Regions from separate parts of the Dickeya fangzhongdai genome, predicted to be linked through region 1. Evidence: predicted binding sites of a transcription regulator. Region 1 holds the regulator's gene; the other holds the start of a gene.

Region 1 (3,391 bases):
CAAAACGACCGCCGCTCACGATAAAAACGTCAAACCGCACAATGATAAAAAACCGGTGACCACTGCGGCCGCAGCCCACACAACCAGCAAGCCGCAGAAGCGGGAAAAAAGCGTTCAGGCTAAAGCGCCCGCCGGCAAAACCGCGAAAAAAGACACCCCGGCACCGGCGAAAAGCAGTCATAAGGCGCACGAAACCGTGATTGCTAAAACGGCAAGCAAAAAAAGCAAGTCTGCCGTCGTCGGAGAAGAAAGCGCCAGCGCATCACCACACGGCAAGAGTAAAAAAGGCCGGCAGGATAAAGCCGCTCTGACCATCAGCGCCGCTCACCAAAAGCGCTACCAGCATGCCAAACTGACCGCCATGAACAAGCTGATGAGCCAAATCGGCAAGCCCTACCACTGGGGCGGCGCGACCCCCTACTCCGGTTTCGATTGCAGCGGACTGGTGTATTACGCGTATAAAGATGTGGTGAAAATCCCGATTCCGCGAACCGCCAATGAGATGTACCACTTACGTGACGCCGCGCCTATCAAGAAAAGCGAGCTGGAAAGCGGCGACCTGGTGTTCTTTCGGATAACCAACCGCGGCGCCGCCGACCATGTCGGCGTCTACCTCGGCAATGGTCGTTTCATTCAGTCGCCGCGTTCCGGCTCTGACATTAAAATCAGCAAACTGAGCGAGGACTACTGGCAGGATCACTACGTCGGCGCCCGTCGCGTGGTCACGCCGAAAACCATTCGCTAAACAACTTCCGCTGGAATGGCCGTTCTCAATACGACAAAAGGGGCATCACGCCCCTTTTTTGTTTTCCTGTCTTTAACGGCAACGATGCGCCGCTGACGTTCCAGGCGCCGCTAGCGCCACGCCGTCAGTTCAATACCGCGCTCAGACTAAAGATGATGATCATCGCCAGTGAAGCCACAGTGGTGAACAGCGACATTTTCAAGTTGGTATCCATAGTATTCTCCTGTATGTGACTGATGATCGCCGTCATCCTGTCATGTCTGAATCAATCCCCTATCCGGCAGACGGGGGAAACATTATAAAGCATAGGTCTATTATCACCCGGCGAGCGTCAAAAAACCGGTTTCTGCGTCACAGAGATAAAACGAATTGCCTCTTCCACTTTTGCTCTAAATCGGCCAAAATCCGCAGTTTACTGTATACACTGCGTTGGTCGAAGCGTCAGCCCTCCCTTCAAGCTACACACCTCGGCATGTCTCCTCCTGAAATGTTGCCTTGTTGTCTGGCAGGAGAAGAATTCACGCAGGCAAACGATTAACAACATATTTACTGCTGTAACAGACAAGCTACTGTAACAGATGAGTTCAGGAGTCACTTTAGATGGCAACGATCAAAGATGTGGCAAAACGCGCGGGCGTTTCGACCACAACCGTATCACACGTGATCAATAAAACACGTTTCGTCGCCGAAGAGACCAAGGCTGCGGTGCGTGCGGCCATCGATGAATTGCATTATTCGCCGAGTGCGGTGGCCCGCAGCCTGAAAGTCAACCACACCAAATCCATCGGCCTGCTGGCGACATCCAGCGAGGCGCCCTATTTCGCCGAAATCATCGAGGCGGTGGAAAACAGCTGCTACGCCAGAGGCTATACGCTGATCCTGTGCAACTCCCATAATAATCAGGACAAACAGCGCGCCTACCTGTCCATGCTGGCGCAAAAACGGGTCGACGGCCTGCTGGTGATGTGCGCCGAGTACCCGCCGGAACTGCTATCGATGCTGGCGGATTACCGCCATATCCCGATGGTGGTGATGGACTGGGGCGAAGCCCACAGCGATTTTACCGATACCATTATCGATAACGCGTTTGCCGGCGGCTACATGGCCGGACGTTACCTGATTGAGCGCGGCCACCGCGACATCGGCGCCATTCCCGGTTCTCTCGGGCGCAATACCGGCAGTGGGCGTTATCTGGGTTTCCTGAAAGCGCTGAAAGAGGCCGACATTCCGCTACGGGAAGAATGGGTGGTTCAGGGCGACTTCGAGCCGGAATCCGGCTACAAGGCGATGCACCAGATTCTGGCCCAGAAACAGCGTCCGACCGCGGTGTTCTGCGGCGGCGATATCATGGCGATGGGCGCCATTTGCGCCGCCGACGAACTGGGGCTGCGCGTACCGCAGGATATTTCGGTGATCGGTTATGACAATGTTCGTCACTCCCGGTATTTTACCCCGGCGCTGACCACCATCCACCAGCCCAAGGAGCGACTGGGACAGGCGGCCTTCTCGATGTTGCTCGACCGCATTACCAGCAAACGCGAGGAAGCCCAGACCATTGAAGTGCATCCGACGCTGATCGAACGCCGCTCCGTCGCCGACGGCCCGTTCCTCGATTACCGTCGTTAAAATTCAGACGATTCCGTTATCTCTGTCTGGCTATTCAATCAAGCGGCAGGCCGCACCACACATGGTGCCGGCGCATGCTATCGCTGTTGAGCTCATGACTTAACGTGCTGCTTTAACCCAATGAATCTTGTCGTCGGGTTAAAGCAGTCATACACTTGTCACTGTCGTTGACGACAATAATCATGATCAGACGATGCTTTTGGCCTCATGCATCGCCTTACTTTTTCTATCCTGCCTGTTGACCGCTGCACCTTTTTGTTACGGCCAGGGATAGACGCCTTTCGTACCGGCTTTTCTCTTATTTTCCTCTGAGACGTTCAGGGGTAGACGATGGATTGGGTCCACCGAATGCCCTCCGTGGGTACATTTGTCTAATGTTTTTCCTTGCAAAGGCATTTTTCCGGCAAGGTAGGGAGAAGTTATGAGTTCATCTTATGTGGAGGAACTGGGTACCCCTAACCTATCCTGGTTCCAGATTGTTAATGAAATGCTGTCGGCCGCCGACATCGTCATTAACGGTTCACGCCCGTTTGATATTCAGGTAAAAAATCCCGACATGTATAAGCGCGTGCTGCGCGAAGGCTCGTTGGGATTGGGCGAAAGTTATATGGATGGCTGGTGGGAGTGTGAGCGGCTGGACATGTTTTTCCACCGCGTGCTGCGCGCCGGGTTGGAAAACCAGCTCCCTCACCGCTGGCGCGATACGCTGCGGATCCTGATGGCGCGGCTGACCAACCTGCAGTCCCGCCGTCGGGCCTGGATCGTGGGCAAGGAGCATTACGACCTCGGTAATGATCTTTTCACCCTGATGCTTGACCCTTATATGCAGTACTCCTGTGGCTACTGGAAACAGGCCGAAACCCTGGAGCAGGCACAGCAGGACAAGCTGCGCTTGATCTGCGAAAAACTGCAGCTGCGCCGCGGCATGACCCTGCTGGATATCGGCTGCGGCTGGGGCGGGCTGGCAGAATTCGCCGCGCGTCACTACGGCGTTTCCGTCACCGGCGTGACCATCTCCCG
Region 2 (3,391 bases), 2.1 Mb from region 1:
ATAATAACAAGATACAAAGCAATGAACAGGAATCGAAGACAAAAAAACAGCGCTTTCGGCACAGAGAAACAAAAAAGGGGAACCCGCGTTCCCCTTATTACATGGTGTGGAATAAAAGACGGCTTAGAGCGCCCAGCCGCCGGCGTAAAATACCACCAACGCTACGGCGATAATCACGGTGCCGAGATTGAGTTTACGCCATTCGCCAGAGAACAGACGGCCTAATACCAGCGAGCCAAAGCCCAGCATGATGCCGGTGACGATGTTACAGGTCAGCACGATGAATACCGCGCACACCAGGCCGGACATGGCGTCGACAAAGTCGTTGAAATCCAGTTTGGAGACGTTGCTCAGCATCAGCAACCCGACATACATCAGCGCCGGCGCCGTGGCATAAGCCGGCACCAGATAAGACAGCGGCGACAGGAACAGGATCAGCAGGAACAGCACGCCCACTACGGTCGCGGTCAGACCGGTTTTACCGCCTGCGGCAGTACCCGCTGCGGACTCAATGTAGACCGCCGCCGGCGACGTTCCCACCAGACTGGAGAAAATGCTGCTGACGGAGTCGGCGGTCAGCGCGCGGCCGCCATTGATAATCTGGCCGTCTTTGTCCAGCAGGTTGGCCTGCCCGGCCACTGCGCGAATGGTGCCGGTGGCGTCAAACACCGCCGTCATCACCAGCGCCAGCACGCTCGGCAGCACTACCGGCTGCAACGCGCCCTTGATGTCGAGGCTGAAAATCAGCGACTGGCCGTTAGCATCGGTCAGGCTCGGCAGGGCGAACAGCCCCTGATATTTCACGTTCGGGTCAAAAATCAGACCGATGACTGAAATGGCGACGATCACCAGCAGGATCCCGCCCGGCACGCGGCGTTTTTCAAGACCGATAGTAGCGGCCAGACCGATCAGCGACATTATCACCGGAAACGCGGTGAAGTGACCCAGCGCCACCGGCAAGCCGTCGATCGGGTTCTTGATCACCAGACCAATGCCGTTGGCGGCGATAATCAGCAGGAACAACCCGATACCGATGCCTGCGCCATGCGCCACGCCCATCGGCAGGTTGCGCAGGATCCAGGAGCGGATGCCGGTAGCGGAAATCACGGTAAACAGCACGCCCATCATGAAGATGGCGCCCAGCGCGACCGGCACGCTGATATGCTGACCCAGCACCAGACTGAAGGCGGTAAACGCGGTCAGCGAAATCGCACAACCGATCGCCATCGGCAGGTTGGCCCACAACCCCATCAGCAGTGAACCGAACCCGGCCACCAGACAGGTCGCCACAAACACCGCTGCGGGCGGAAATCCGGCTTTACCCAGCATGCCCGGCACGACGATGACCGAGTAAACCATCGCCAGAAAAGTAGTCAGGCCTGCCAGCACTTCCTGACGAACGCTGCTGCCGCGCTGCGTAATCTTGAAAAAGGCATCAAGCGCGCCTGCGGGACGAGCCGCATCGTCAGCCTGACGAGTGGTATTGGACATGGTGTATCCCCTGAAATGTCGTTTTATGGTTATCAAACGTTATGGTTCAAACGTTATGGTTATCAAGCGCCGTGACCGGCACTTGGCCAGTATTCGGTGAAAACGGTGTGATTCGACGCCCCTTGCCAGACGCCGGACAGCCTGCCGTTTTCCCACTCCAGCCTGACACGCAAACGATTAACCGTTGCGTTACAAAGCGGCTGAATCCTGCCAGTTGTTGTTGAGGCGGCAGATTATCCTGCCTTCGGGACATTCATTTCAACTGCTATTCCCCGCATTCACGCCGTGGTCGCGCTGAAAATGACGCAAACCAAACGCCGCATGCCGTTGCCGCGATCATCAGACCAACGGCTCTTCGCCACCGTTCGAATAGCAACATCTTGAGTATGAAAGAAAATAAAACCGCGGTTCAGTCAGAGTAGACTACCCGTTCATCTTTTTGTGATGCGCGTCACAAAAAAGTTGACCACTCCCTGAGCAGGGTGTATCTTTAAAACCGTGAACAACGTCACAGAAATAATGAATCACACAGAGGAATACGACAATGAAACTGCTGCACAAAATTATCGCCATGTTTGAAAACTTCACCATCAACTTCGGTACTTTCAACCAATAATTCTTTTATGCGTATGGGGGGAACACCATGAGTATTGTCCGTCAAATCACTCAAATCCTAAAAGCGCTGGGCAAAACCTACCGCGGTGTTAATCCCTACGCGCTGTTTCGTTAATCATCAGTCATTCTCTCCTTCTTGTGGCTGCCTTCGGGCAGCCACTTTTTTTTGCGTCTGGCCTTAGCGGTACAGCGACGCCTCGCCGCACGGGCGGGTCTTGAAGCGACGGTGCAGCCATAAATACTGTTCCGGCGCACGCAGGATTTCCCGCTCAATCACCCGATTCATGTACTGCGCCGCCTGCTGCTGATCCTGACTCGGATAATCTTCCAGTTCCGGCTCAATCACCAGCTGATACCCTTGCCGGTTCGGCTTGCGAATCAGTACCGTGGTAATTATCGCCGGTTTGGCCAGACGATGGATGGTGGCCGTACCGCAGGTCGTCGCCGCCTGCTCTACCGCAAAGAAAGGCGCGAACACGCTGCCTTTCGGGCCGTAATCCTGATCGGGAGCGAACCACACCGCTTCGCCGCTTTTCAGCGCCTGCACCATGCCGCGCAGATCCTTACGGTCGATCATCGCTTTGTTGGAGCGGGAGCGTCCCCAGGTCTGCACCAGTTCCATCAGTTTATTGTTATGCCGCCGGTACATCGCCATCATCGGCTGACACAGCCCCATAGCGCGGCCGCCCAGTTCCAGCGACATAAAATGAATGCCAATCACCATCACGCCGCGCTGTTCGCGCCCGGCCTGCTGAAGGTTCTCGAAGCCGGAGACGTCGAACCACGCTCTGACTCGTCTGTCCGACCAGAACCAGGCCATGCCGGTTTCCATCAGCGCCATCCCCAGCGAGGCGAAATTCGCCTCCAGCATCACTTCACGTTGTGATGCCGGCATATCGGGGAAGCACAGTTCCAGGTTGCGGCGGGCAATACTCACCCGACGCTTGAGAAAATGACGGGAACTACGCCCCAGTCGACTGCCCAACCGCATCAGCAGCGGATAAGGCAACTGCACCAGCAGAAACAGCACGGCAAGGCCGAACCACAGCAGCCAGTAGCGGGGGTGGAACAATTCCCTGGTAAAGGTTTGTTGAGTCATTATGAATATCTTCTTGATTGCCATACCAGCCAGTTTTAACAAACTAACCATGCACGACATTGTCGTTATCCAGGCAGCCCGGAAGAAAACACAGTCAATGTGAAAAAAGAGGAGAAACGTGCGGCAAAGTACAGTCCGGCGCATGCCGCACGTCTCTGCCGCTAAAAAGCGACTCAGATTACCCGA

What was found. Region 1 encodes PurR, which represses purine synthesis genes. Its sites were predicted from a motif close to CANGCAAACGTTTGCNTG; they were not measured.
Region 2: a site for PurR is predicted at 1,658-1,675, ahead of CVE23_RS03985 (NCS2 family permease). Genes of this name have one in related genera too.

What each region holds. Positions count from the first base shown of each region.
Region 1 is NZ_CP025003.1:2,973,500-2,976,890, forward strand. Features, by position in the region: gene CVE23_RS13280 (C40 family peptidase) at 1-745, shown strand, start outside; gene cydH (cytochrome bd-I oxidase subunit CydH) at 870-959, opposite strand; gene purR (HTH-type transcriptional repressor PurR) at 1,346-2,371, shown strand; gene cfa (cyclopropane fatty acyl phospholipid synthase) at 2,793-3,391, shown strand, end outside.
Region 2 is NZ_CP025003.1:836,790-840,180, reverse strand. Features, by position in the region: gene CVE23_RS03985 (NCS2 family permease) at 124-1,491, opposite strand; gene lpxP (kdo(2)-lipid IV(A) palmitoleoyltransferase) at 2,285-3,205, opposite strand.